One region of the Pseudomonas sp. Pme6b genome, then DNA from elsewhere that is predicted to be linked to it. Evidence: riboswitches for the same ligand, from Rfam matches in the RefSeq annotation. Region 1 holds a riboswitch; each other region holds the start of a gene.
The links. Region 1 has a riboswitch for cobalamin ahead of cobW (cobalamin biosynthesis protein CobW). Riboswitches for the same ligand answer to the same signal wherever they lie in the genome.
Positions count from the first base shown of each region.

Region 2: it holds a riboswitch for cobalamin, as region 1 does, so the genes downstream of both, cobO (cob(I)yrinic acid a,c-diamide adenosyltransferase) here and cobW (cobalamin biosynthesis protein CobW) in region 1, are expected to answer to the same signal.
Region 3: it holds a riboswitch for cobalamin, as region 1 does, so the genes downstream of both, AC4ANE_RS16360 (ABC transporter substrate-binding protein) here and cobW (cobalamin biosynthesis protein CobW) in region 1, are expected to answer to the same signal.

Region 1 covers NZ_CM176704.1:3,515,524-3,519,876, forward strand. Annotated here, with positions in the region: gene cobN (cobaltochelatase subunit CobN) at 1-1,431, opposite strand, end outside; gene cobW (cobalamin biosynthesis protein CobW) at 1,436-2,500, opposite strand; cobalamin riboswitch at 2,616-2,838, opposite strand; cobalamin riboswitch at 2,897-3,110, shown strand; gene AC4ANE_RS15865 (CbtB domain-containing protein) at 3,206-3,391, shown strand; gene AC4ANE_RS15870 (CbtA family protein) at 3,402-4,109, shown strand; gene AC4ANE_RS15875 (cobalamin biosynthesis protein) at 4,087-4,353, shown strand, end outside.
Region 2 covers NZ_CM176704.1:4,407,449-4,411,801, reverse strand. Annotated here, with positions in the region: partial or broken gene AC4ANE_RS20000 (PQQ-dependent sugar dehydrogenase) at 179-1,508, opposite strand; cobalamin riboswitch at 1,628-1,841, shown strand; gene cobO (cob(I)yrinic acid a,c-diamide adenosyltransferase) at 1,933-2,544, shown strand; gene AC4ANE_RS19990 (cobyrinic acid a,c-diamide synthase CobB) at 2,584-3,879, shown strand; gene bluB (5,6-dimethylbenzimidazole synthase) at 3,876-4,353, shown strand, end outside.
Region 3 covers NZ_CM176704.1:3,618,442-3,622,794, forward strand. Annotated here, with positions in the region: one part of gene AC4ANE_RS16345 (IS3 family transposase) at 1-57, opposite strand, end outside; gene AC4ANE_RS16350 (FadR/GntR family transcriptional regulator) at 326-1,060, opposite strand; gene AC4ANE_RS16355 (FadR/GntR family transcriptional regulator) at 1,169-1,885, shown strand; cobalamin riboswitch at 1,904-2,103, shown strand; gene AC4ANE_RS16360 (ABC transporter substrate-binding protein) at 2,234-3,247, shown strand; gene AC4ANE_RS16365 (FecCD family ABC transporter permease) at 3,244-4,266, shown strand; gene AC4ANE_RS16370 (ABC transporter ATP-binding protein) at 4,263-4,353, shown strand, end outside.

The DNA.
Region 1 (4,353 bases):
CCAGCGGGCATTCACGGCATCACGGTTTTCCTGCGGCAGCTCGTTGAACGCCGCCAGGTATTCCTCCAGTGCCATGCTTTGCTGGCAGGGCCGCAGGTCAATGCTGTCCAGATCATTGGTCACGCCACCCAGCAATTGCTGGATAAGCTCGGTGCCGCTGTCCGGCAACTGTGCCAGCGGATAACCCTCGGCCTGCATGGCGCGCAGGATGTTCAGCGCCGCAGCAGGCGTGTCGAGCCCCACACCATTGCCGATGCGCCCGTCGCGGGTCGGATAGTTGGCCAGGATCAACGCCACACGCTTGTCGCCGTTGGGCAGCCGCGCCAGTTCGATCCAGCGCCGCGCCAGTTGCGCGACAAAATCCATCCTGTCCGGCTGGGCGCGGTAACACACCACGTCCGACTGGCTGCGCTCGCTACGCCAGGCCAGGTCCTTGAAACTGATCGGTCGACTGATGATCCGCCCGTCCAGCTCCGGCAAGGCAATGTGCATCGCCAGATCGCGCGCACCAAGGCCCTGTTCGCTGGCCTGCCAGGCAGGTTCGTTGTCCTGCGCGCAGATCGCCTGAATGACCGGCACGTTGCGCCGAAACGGGCGCAGATGCGGCGCTTCCGGGCTCGACTGGGCAAAGCCTGTGGTGTTGAGGATCAGCTCGGTTTCGGCCTCGTCCAGCCAGTTCTCCACCTGAGTGAAACAGCCGGGCTCCTTGAGGCTGGCCACGGCTATGGGTAGCGGGTTGATGCCGTGCGCCTGCAAGCGCGCACAGAACTCGTCGATAAAACCGGTATTGGCGGCCTGCAAGTGCGAGCGGTAGAACAGCAGCGCCACGACGGGCTGTCCTGCAACCCAGTCGGCTTGCCAATCGGTGAGCTGCGCACTTGCCAGTCGAGGGTGGTAAATGGCTGTGCGTGGCAACGGTTGGGGCTCGGTCCAGGAATAGTCCCGGTCCAGCCAGCGGCTGGCCATGCAACTATACATTTCCAGCGCATTCTGCAAGCCGCCCTGACGCAGAAACTGCCAGAGCCGGTCGCGTTCTGCGGCAGGCACCGTGCTCAGGTCGCTCAGCTCAGGATCGGGACGATCATCACCTGGCACCAGAATGACCTGAACCCCGCGTGCCGCCAGCTCCATCAGCCGCTCGACGCCGTAACGCCAGTAACCGATGCCACCGTGCAGGGAAATCAGAATGACCTTTGCGTGGCGCAGCACCTCATCGACGTACAAGTCGACAGAGGCGTGATTCTGTACCTGCATGGGGTTGGCCAGACGCAGGCTCGGGTAGTCGTCAGGAAGCTGGCGTGCAGCTTCGGCCAGCAGCGCCAGGCTGGAGTCTCCGCTACAGAGAATCACCAGCTCGGCCGGGGTCTGGCCCAGATCGGCAATGCTGTCGTCGGGTACGAAACCGCCGGGCTGGGTTCTCAGTAAATGCATGGGGTCAGCCGACAACTGCAGCGTTGAGCTGCGCTTGCAGGGCCACGGCATCCAGCTCCTGACCAATCAGCACCAGATGCGTGGCACGCTCTTCGTCGGCGCGCCAGGCGCGGTCGAAGTGCTTGGCGAAACGCGTACCCACACCCTGGATCAGCAGGCGCATCGGCTTGCCGGGAATGGCCGCGAAGCCCTTCACGCGCAGAATGCCGTGCTGCACGACCAGTTGATTCAGTGCGTCGAGCAACAACTTTTCATCGGCCTGAGGCAATTTCAGGGAAATCGAATCGAAAGCATCGTGATCGTGGTCATCATGATCGTCATTGTCGTGATGATCATGGTGGGTCTTGCGACCATCGATGTGCAGCTCGGACTCGGCGCCAACACCCAGCAGTACGCTGATCGGCAGACGACCGCTGCTGGCTTCAATCACCTTGACGGCTGGCGGCAGTTCTTCGGCAACTTCGGCACGCACCGCTGCCAGACCTTCGGCGTCGATCATGTCGGCCTTGTTGAGGATCACCAGATCGGCGCTGGCCAGTTGATCAGCGAACAGCTCGTGCAGAGGCGACTCATGGTCCAGATTCGGGTCGAGTTTGCGCTGCGCATCGACCTGATCGGGGAACGCAGCAAACGTACCGGCCAATACCGCAGGGCTGTCGACGACAGTGATCACCGCATCGACCGTGCAGGCGTTGCGAATTTCCGGCCACTGAAAAGCCTGAACCAGCGGCTTGGGCAATGCCAGCCCCGAGGTTTCGATCAGGATGTGGTCCAGATCGCCACGGCGAGCGACCAGCTCGCGCATGACCGGGAAGAACTCTTCCTGCACCGTGCAGCACAGGCAGCCGTTGGCCAGCTCATATACCCGGCCGTTGGCCTCTTCTTCGGTGCAACCGATGGTGCACTGCTTAAGGATTTCTCCGTCGATGCCCAGTTCACCGAATTCATTGACGATGACCGCGATGCGCCGCCCTTCGGCGTTATCGAGCATGTGCCGCAGCAGGGTGGTTTTGCCCGAGCCGAGGAAGCCGGTGACGATGGTGACGGGAAGCTTGGCCAGTGTTTTCATCAGGTGCCCTTTGGCAATGCGGCGGGCAAACAGGACGAGAACCGCATGCCTGGCACACGGATCGGATCGCCACCGGATCACCCCGCCCGGTTGTAGTGAGAATTCGCAGGCCTTTTGGTCAGCCCGGTTCGAGGCAGGTCTCCTGGCTCACGGCGGCATGTGGCAGGCAATCAAGACCGTGCCGACACGCATTCATCGCGCCTTCCCGCCGTAGCAGTGGCTGTGCAATGAACCTCACCGTTTACAGTTGCGGGGGCAGCTGCGGCGTGTACCGCATTCCCGTCTTAGCTCCATGTGTAACGCTTTACGCATGGAGAACCTCGAACCGGCAAGGCTACGCAGTGACCGCAGACAGGTCAATCGTTCAGATTGACGATTCCCCGCCGCCCATGCTCTCCTGTACGCCTTGTTTCGGGTGCCCCTCACGGGGTGAAACGGGAAACCGGTGCGCTCACGCTGTCGAGCAAGTCCGGTGCTGCCCCCGCAACGGTAAGCGAGAGAAGGTCTTATCCACTGTGCCACGGCATGGGAAGGTGACCTTGCAGGCCTTGAACGCGCGACGTTTGAGCCCCTCGCGAGCCCGGAGACCGGCCCGACATCGTTGAATGACAAACCCGCGGTGGGCGGGCGCAGTTGAAACCTTCGGCGTCTGCCGGCAGGTTCCTTTGCGCGTGGCCCGCTTGCCAATCACCAAGAGGGATCGCCATGTCGACCATCAGCAGCAGCCACGCCGCCACTACCAGCTCCACACGCACTCAACGCCTGACAGCCGCCATCAGCGCTGCGCTGCTGGGTGCATGTCTGGTGTACTTCGCCGGTTTCTCGCACATCGCGGCCGTACACAACGCCGCACACGATACACGTCACAGCGCTGCCTTTCCTTGCCATTAAGGACTCCACAATGTTCAAGCGAATCGCACAAACTGCCGGGTTCACGGGCCTGCTTGCGGCCCTGCTGCTGACCGTGCTGCAAAGCTTCTGGGTGGTGCCACTGATCCAGCAGGCCGAAACTTACGAAAACGCATCTGCCGAACAGGTCCATGAGCATGCTGACGGCGCGACTGCCGAACACAGTCATGCGCATGAAGAAGCTGCCTGGGAACCTGAAAACGGCTGGCAGCGCGTGCTGTCCACCACGGGCGGCAACCTGGTGGTCGCAGTAGGCTTCGCCCTGATGCTTGCCGGGCTTTACACCCTGCGTGCGCCGGGCCGCACGGTGCAAGGCGTATGGTGGGGGCTGGCCGGTTTCGCGGTTTTTGTGCTGGCACCCACGCTTGGCCTGCCACCTGAATTGCCCGGCACAGCTGCCGCCGAACTGAGTCAGCGTCAGGCCTGGTGGATAGGTACGGCCGCATCGACTGCCGCCGGGCTGGCCTTGCTGGTATTTGGTCAGAACTGGCTGCTAAAAGTGCTGGGCGTGGCGATTCTGGTCGTTCCTCACGTGATCGGCGCACCACAGCCGCTGGTCCATCAGAGCATGGCACCCAAAGCTCTGGAATCGCAATTCATGATCGCCTCGCTATTGACCAACGCGTTGTTCTGGGTCGCGATGGGGCTGATCAGTGCCTGGCTGTTCCGCAGAAACGATGCCGACCTGCATCAGGCCTGATTCACCGACCGTTCAGCCCGGCGCGTCACTGGTGGCCGGGCTGGGTTGTCGGCGCGGTTGCTCCGCAGCGACGTTGCGCGAGCTGATCGAGAACAGCCTTCGCGTGATCGACCTGGAGATTGCCAGCGTCACTGCGCTGGCATGTATCGACCTGAAAGACCAGGAACCGGGCCTGCTTGAACTGGCCGCGCAACTGGCAGTGCCGCTGGTGTTCTTCAACGCAGCGCAATTGGTTGCGTGGGAG
Region 2 (4,353 bases), 890 kb from region 1:
AACGATAACTCGACTACCGTACTGCGCTCTGCGTCGACATGCCTTTCCAGGCGTGCGGAACGATCATCGCAACTATCGTGCGACGCAGAGCGTCGAGAACTGCATTACCACGCTGGAGCGTGCGGAACGATAACTCAACTAACGTACGACGCTCTGCGTCAACCCTCTACGCTCGGCGTTATTGAGCTGCCTTGGCCGAGGTCACGCGCCAGATTTTGTTGCCGACATCGTCTGCCACCAGCAAGCCGCCGCGCTGATCATTGACCACGCCAACCGGGCGGCCCATAGGCTTTTTCGTCTTTGTTGAGGAAACCGGTCAGCACATCGACTGGAGCGCCGTTGGGCTTGCCGCCGCTGAAGGGCACGAACACCACTTTATAGCCGCTGTGCGGTTTGCGGTTCCATGAGCCGTGCTGGCCAATGAACAGGCCTTCGTTGAACGGCGCCGCCAGCGTCTTGCCATCGGCGAATACCAACCCTAACGAGGCCGTATGCGGGCCGACTGCGTAATCCGGTGCGATGGCCTTGGCGACCAGTGCCGGGTTCTGCGGTTTGACGCGCTCGTCGACATGCTGGCCGTAGTAGCTGTAGGGCCAGCCGTAGAAAGCGCCATCCTGCACCGAGGTCACGTAGTCTGGCACCAGGTCGCTGCCGATTTCGTCACGCTCGTTGACCGCCGTCCACAGCTTGCCGGTTTTGGGTTCCCAGTCCATGCCGTTGGGGTTGCGAAGGCCCGAGGCGAAAATGCGGTGGTTGCCGGTGGCAGCGTCCACTTCCCAGATGGCTGCACGACCTTCTTCCTTGTCCATGCCGTTCTCGGCCACGTTGCTGTTGGAGCCCACTGTGACGTACAGCTTGCTGCCATCCTTGCTGGCAATGACGTTTTTGGTCCAGTGGTGGTTGAGCGTGCCGCCCGGCAGATCGACCACTTTGGTCGGCTGCGCGCTGATCGAGGTCTGGCCCGCTTCATACGGGAAGCTGATCAGGCGGTCGGTGTCGGCGACATAGAGCTTGTTGCCCACTAGCGTCATGCCAAACGGCGAATTGAGGTTTTGCAGGAACACGGTGCGGGTCTCTGCGACGCCGTCCTTGTCCACGTCGCGCAGCAGAGTAATGCGGTTGGCGCTTGGCACGCCCGCACCGGCGCGGCCCATGACTTTTTCCATTACCCAGCCGCGAATACCTTTGGAATCATCCGGTTTGGCCGGGGAATTGGTTTCCGCCACCAGCACGTCGCCATTGGGCAATACATACAGCCAGCGCGGGTGGTCCAGGTTTTCGGCGAACGCTGCCACCTGTGTGCCCGGCGCGGCGACCGGTTTTGCGCCTTTTTCCCAGCCTACGGCAGGGGCGATGTTGACGGTCGGGATCAGCGTCTTGTTAGGCTCCGGCAGTTTGGGCGATGGGCCTGTTCCATCCGAGACTTGCAGGGTCGAAGACTCGCCGCAGGCAGCGAGGCCACCGGCAACCAGAAGCAACACTGCGTAGTGGAGTCTGAGTCTGAACATGGTGAATCTCCATAAACAAGGGCGTGGTCCGATAATTGATAGAGGCACTGCGAACCGTCTGGGTTCAATCACGTTTCACAGCGTCGGTGTCGATTGACGCTCCCAGCCCAACCCTCTACCCTTCGCGGTTTGTTTCAGGTGCTCTGCAATCCTTGATTGGCAGGGTGAAACAGGGAAGCCGGTGTGGATCAATCGATCCGATCCCGGCGCTGCCCCCGCAACGGTAAATGAGTCAAGGCTGTGCCTGACGCCACTGTGTTTCGACATGGGAAGGCGCGCAGCCGGGGTAACCCGCTCATGAGCCCGGAGACCGGCCTGAACCACTCAATGGCATCACGGAGGGTGATGCTCTGTGCAGGCCGTTGCCGTGCTGTCCAGTGCTGTCCTTCCGTCTGTTGTCGACTGCCACGAGCGGAGAACCCGGATGAACGAATCCCCCGAACGCGACGAACGCCATCTGGCGCGCATGCTGCGCAAGAAAGCCGTGATGGACGAGCGCATTGCCAGCTCACCCAACGAGTGCGGCCTGCTGCTGGTCTTGACCGGCAACGGCAAAGGCAAGAGCAGCTCGGCATTCGGCATGCTTGCCAGGGCCATGGGCCACGACATGCAGTGCGGCGTGGTGCAGTTCATCAAGGGCCGCAACAGCACTGGCGAAGAAATGTTTTTCCGCCGTTTCCCCGAGCAGGTGCGCTATCACGTGATGGGCGAGGGCTTCACCTGGGAAACCCAGGATCGCCAGCGTGACATTGCCGCTGCCGAAGCCGCCTGGGCCGTGTCTCGGGAAATGCTTCGCGACCCGGCCATTGGTCTGGTGGTGCTCGACGAACTGAACATTGCCCTCAAGCATGGTTACCTCGACCTTGAACAAGTGCTGAGTGACCTGCAGGCCCGCCCACCTATGCAGCATGTGCTGGTGACCGGCCGCGGTGCCAAACCCGAATTGATCGACCTGGCTGATACGGTTTCCGATATCGGCGTGGTCAAGCACGCGTTTCAGGCCGGTATCCGGGCGCAGAAAGGTATCGAGCTGTGAATAATCCTTTATTGGGCGCACTGCAATGAGAGCACTGCAATGAGAGCTCCGCGCGATTGCCCGGCGGTTTTGATCGCCGCGCCTGCCTCCGGGCAAGGTAAGACTACCGTCACCGCGGCACTGGCACGTTTGCACCGCAACCAGGGCCGCAAGGTCCGGGTGTTCAAGTGCGGGCCGGATTTTCTCGACCCGATGATTCTTGAGCGGGCCAGCGGCGCACCGGTCTACCAGCTGGACATGTGGATGGTCGGTGCCGACGAAAGCCGTCGCCTGTTGTGGGAAGCCGCAGATGAGGCAGACCTGATCCTGATCGAAGGCGTCATGGGGTTGTTCGACGGCACACCGTCCAGCGCTGATCTGGCCCGCCACTTTGGCGTACCGGTGTTGGGGGTGATCGACGGCACGGCTATGGCGCAGACGTTTGGCGCGCTGGCGCTCGGGCTGGCGCGTTATCAGCCGGATCTGCCGTTTGCCGGCGTGCTGGCCAATCGGGTTGGCACGGTACGCCACGCGCAGTTGCTGGAAAACAGTCTGACCGAAGGCCTGCGCTGGTATGGCGCACTGTCCCGGGAAGTCGGTTTCGAATTGCCCAGCCGCCATCTGGGGCTGGTCCAGGCCAGCGAACTCAATGATCTGGATGTGCGGCTGGACATGGCTGCCGCCGCGCTGGCCAGCACCTGCGAAGTGGCCTTGCCGCCAGCCGTAACCTTTACCGCGCCCGACCCGGTTCAGGTCGAGCCGTTGCTCAGCGGTGTGCGCATCGCCATTGCCCGCGACGAGGCCTTTGCCTTTCTGTACGGCGCAAGCCTGGACCTGCTGCGAAACATGGGCGCAGAGCTGAGTTTCTTCTCGCCGATCCATGACCGCGAGCTGCCCGACGCCGACAGCCTGTACCTGCCGGGTGGCTACCCGGAGTTGCACCACGTTGCTTTGGCGGAAAACCTGACGATGCAGGCATCGATCAGGGCGCACCATATCGCTGGCAAGCCGATTCTGGCCGAGTGCGGCGGCATGCTTTATTTACTCGAAGCCCTGAGCGATGTGGAGGGCGTGCGCGCCGAACTGGTCGGCTTGCTGTCCGGTGAGGCGGTCATGCAGAAGCGTCTGGCGGCGCTGGCCTTGCAAGCGGTTGAATTGCCCGAGGGCACGCTGCACGGTCACACGTATCACCATTCGCTGACCAGCACCGAGTTGCAGCCGATTGCCCGTGGCGTCAGCCCCAACGGCGGGCGTGGCGCAGAGGCAGTCTACCGCCTGGGTCGTCTGACCGCGTCCTACGTGCATTTCTATTTCCCTTCCTGCCCTCAGGCGATTGCGGCGCTGTTCAAACCATGACCGAACAAGCGTTCAGCCCTGAAGAGCGGGCTGCGGTGTACCGGGCCATCGCCGAGCGTCGCGACATGCGCCACTTCGTCGGCGGCACGGTGGCGCCCGAGTTGCTGGCGCGCTTGCTGGAAGCCGCACACCAGGCACCCAGTGTCGGGCTGATGCAGCCGTGGCGCTTCATTCGCATCAGCGATCCGGCGTTGCGCGGAAAAATGCAGGCGCATGTAGAAGAAGAACGTATCCGCACTGCCCAGGCGTTGGGCGAGCGCACCGACGAGTTCATGAAGCTCAAGGTCGAAGGCATCAACGACTGCGCAGAAGTGCTGGTCGCCGCGCTGATGGAAGGGCGTGAGCAACACATTTTCGGGCGTCGCACCTTGCCCGAAATGGACATGGCATCGCTGTCCTGCGCGATCCAGAACCTGTGGCTGGCATCGCGTGCAGAAGGCCTGGGCATGGGCTGGGTGTCGCTGTTCGACCCCG
Region 3 (4,353 bases), 100 kb from region 1:
GTCTTCAAGATACGCTTTGACGACAGTGAGCTTGAACTGCTCTGAATACTTACCCATTTGAACACCCCCGTGAGGTCGGATTGGTGTCCAACTTCTTGGGGGCAGTTCACTGGAGCGTGAGGAACGAGAGGTGTCTGGCAGAAACTCCGCAGATTATCGTGCCGACGCTCCGCGTCGACATGCAGCTCTGGACGCTCTGCGTCCTCTTTAGAGCATGCGGTGCGGCGCAGATTTGTGCCGTGGAGCGTCACTCAAGGCATCACCACACTGGAGCATGAGGAACGATAGGTGTCTGGCAGAAACTCCGCGTCCGGCCCTGAATCGCTCAGTCGCTGTACAGCGCCTGAGCGCGACGCAGGCGCATGCGGCTGCCGTTGAGGTGCAGGTACATCGCCGAGCGCGCTGCGTCGACGTTGCCTTCGGCGATGGCGTTGTAGATTTGCCGATGTTCGGTGTTGATTCCGGCCAGGTAGGCGTTGCGATCGCTCTGCCCTGTGTAGGCCGAGTTCATCCGCGTGCGGGGAATCAGCTTGGTGCCCAGATGTTTCATGATATCGATCAGGTACGCATTGCCAGACGCCTTGGCGATCTTGAGGTGAAATTGAAAATCGGCATTGATGGTGGTTCCGGATTTCTGCGGGCCTTCGAGCAGCGCATCGAACGCCCGCTTGAGCTCAAGCAACGCTTCAGGGCTGCGTCGCTGCGCAGCCAGCCCTGCTGCCTCGACTTCCAGGCTCAAGCGAAACTCCAGCAGGTTCAGCACATCGGACAAGGTGGCGATGGTCGCAGGCCCTACCGAAAAACCTTCAGGCGGTGGCATGTCTAGAACAAAGGTGCCGACACCATGCCGGGTTTCCACCAGCCCGGCGGCCTGCATCCGCGACAGCGCATCGCGCACCACCGTGCGGCTGACACCCTCGGCTTCCATGATGTGGATCTCGGAAGGCAATTTCTCGCCGCGCACCAGCACACCGTCACGCATGCGCTGGGCGAAGCGGTCGACAAGGGTTTCTGCCAGGCGTCGATGGTTCTTTTGCGAGGAAAGCGCGTTGTCCGACATTGCAGCCTCAGTTCTGTCCGATACGCGAGTATAGGCTGCGATCACCACACAAAACACGCCTTGAGTACGGTTATACTCAGCCACCCGACACGGACCCGATCACCCGCCATGGAACAACCTTCCACATCAAAAGGCCGTCGCTCCAGTCTGACTCAGCAACTGGTCGCCGAGTTTTCGCGCAGAATTCGCGAAGGCGAGATCCAGAGCGGTGAAAAGCTTCCTACCGAACAGGTGATCATCCGTGAAACCGGGGTCAGCCGCACCGTGGTTCGTGAAGCGATGTCGCGCCTGCAAGCCGAAGGTCTGGTCGAAACCCGGCATGGCATCGGCACCTTCGTAGTCGATGCCGCGCAGCCAGGGCATTTCCAGCAGATTGAATCGCCAATCGGTACATCCGGCGACGCGGTATCCATCATCGAGCTGCGCCTGAGCATCGAGCCGGAATCCGCCGCGCTCGCGGCTCAACGCCGCACGCCCGAACAACTGGATGCCATCCGTCAGGCACTCGATGAGCTGCATCGCTGTGCGCGCCTGGGGCACGACACCATGAAGGCCGATTTCGAGTTTCACCGGCAGATATCACTGTGCACAGCCAATAGCTTCTTTACCGACGTGATGAGCCAGCTCGGCAGCAGCATCCTGCCCCGCACCCGCAGCGGCTTCGGCAATATCACGTCGTTGCACGCAGAGGACGACCCAGGCATCCAGCAACGCGAACAGGAGACCATCTTCGACGCCATTGTCCATCAGGATCGGGATGCCGCCCGAGCCGCGATGCGTCTGCATCTGATCAACAGTCTGCTGCGCCTGCGCGCAAAGGATTAGCCACTAAAACGCTTATCGTTTACCATGCCGCCCGTCGGTTTCCGAGAGGAACTAACAGGGAATTCGCACGCTTTGTCTGCACAAGGCCAAAACGAAACTGCCCCCGCAACTGTAGGCATCGAGCCTGCTCCATGACTGCCACTGGATTCAGCTCCGGGAAGGCCGGAGCCTGGCGATGACATGCCAGTCAGGAGACCTGCCGACCTGCTTCAATCCACTAACCGGCGGGGTGTCCGGGAAGGACATCCGCACGCGGCAGCATTTCCCGTCGTGCCCGGTCATTTGCCGGGGATGTGTTTCCTGATGTGCATTGCGCCTTGGCACCTGCTCCAACGGAGACCGCATTTCATGTCGCTGCCCCGCCTTGCCGTACTTGCCGCCAGCCTGACGCTGTCCACCCTGACCCTCGCCGCGCCTACTCAGTATCCGCTGACCCTCGAAAACTGTGGTTCGACCCTGACGTTCGCACATGCGCCGACCAAGGCAGTGACCATTGGCCAGGCCGGTACTGAAATGCTCTACGAACTAGGCCTGGGCGACCGGCTGGTGGGCACTTCGCTGTGGTTCAACAACGTGTTACCACGCTTCAAGGCGCAGAACGACAAGGTAGAACGTCTGGCCGACAACGACCCAAGCTTTGAATCGGTGATTGGCAAACGTCCGGAACTGGTGGCGGTGCAGCTGGAGTGGATGGTCGGCAAACAGGGCGTGGTCGGCACACGCGAGCAGTTCCATGACCTGAAAATACCCACTTACATTCTGCCGTCCGATTGCGAAGGCAAAGACAATCTGGTCGGTGCCGACGGCACACGCCTGGAGCCGTTCCGCATCGAGACCATCTACAAGAGCATCGAGCAACTGGCGCAGATTTTCGACGTACAGGACCGCGGTGACACGCTGGTCGCCGACCTCAAGGCCCGCCTGAGCGCGGCGATTGCCAACGTCAAACAGAACAAGGCGAACGACGTCTCGGCGCTGTTCTGGTTTTCCAGTTCCGACCTCGCCAGCGACCCGTTCGTGGCAGGCCGCAAAGGCATCCCGGACTTCATGCTCAACAGCCTGGGCATGCGTAATATCGTCAAGTCCGACGAGGAATGGCCGACAGTGGGCTGGGAGACCATTGCCAAGGCCAACCCAAGCATTCTGGTGATTGCACGCATGGATCGCCGCCGCTTCCCGGCCGACGACTACCTGAAAAAGATCGAATTCCTCAAGAGCGACCCGGTGACGCGCAACATGGACGCAGTCAAGCATGACCGGATCGTGATCATCGACGCCGAAGGCATGCAGGCTGGCCTGCGCCTGTTTACCGGGTTCGAGGAACTTGCTGACGCCGCCAACCGTTTCAACGCTGCACAATGAGATTACAGGTAGCACTGGGCCATGTGCTCTGGGTCTCGGCAGTGCTGGTGCTGGCAATCATGGTCGGTGCAGCGATTGGCGAAACCTCGATCAGCCTGAAGGTGGTTTTTCAGGTGCTGGCCAACAAACTCTGGGCTGCCGGCTATGTGCTCGACCCTATCGACGAAGGCATCGTCTGGAACTACCGGCTGACCCGCGCCATTGTCGCGGCAGCCTGCGGGGCCGGGCTGGCGATCTGTGGCGTGGTGTTGCAATCCTTGTTGCGCAACCCGCTGGCAGACCCATATCTGCTGGGAATTTCCGCCGGAGCCTCGACCGGCGCGGTGCTGGTCGCCATTCTGGGCTTCGGCGCGGGGGCTATTTCGATGTCGGCAGGCGCTTTTGCCGGGGCCGTGGCGGCGTTTTCGCTGGTCGCCCTGCTGGCGCACTCGTCGCGAGGCACCACAGCAGCCGGGCAGATCATTCTGGCCGGAATCGCCGGTTCACAGCTGTTCAATGCCCTGACGTCGTTTCTGATCACCAAATCCGCCAGCTCCGAACAGGCACGCGGCATCATGTTCTGGCTGCTGGGCAACCTCAGCGGCGTACGCTGGCACTCGGTCTGGCTGGCAGTGCCGACGGTGCTGGTCGGTCTGCTGGTGTGCCTCTGGCACCGGCGAGCGCTGGACGCGTTCACTTTCGGCAGCGACTCGGCGGCGTCACTGGGGATTGCCGTGCGGCGCGTGCAGATCATCCTGATCGCGACCGCAGCCCTGGTCACCGCAGTGATGGTATCGATCGTCGGCTCCATCGGTTTTGTCGGGCTGGTGATCCCGCACGCGGTGCGTATGCTGATCGGTGTGCGCCACGCACGGCTGGTGCCGTTGAGTGCATTGAGCGGCGCGCTGTTTCTGATCGCTGCCGACATCCTCTCGCGCACGCTGATCAAGGGCCAGGCGCTGCCGATTGGCGTCATTACCGCACTGATCGGCGCACCGGTCTTCGCTTTGATTCTTATCCGGGGAAATAGCACGCGATGAACGCCTTTCCTCATCTGGTCAACGCACCGGTGCTGGGCTGCTCCGGGCTGGGTTATTCGGTTCGTGGCACTGCGTTGCTGCGCGACG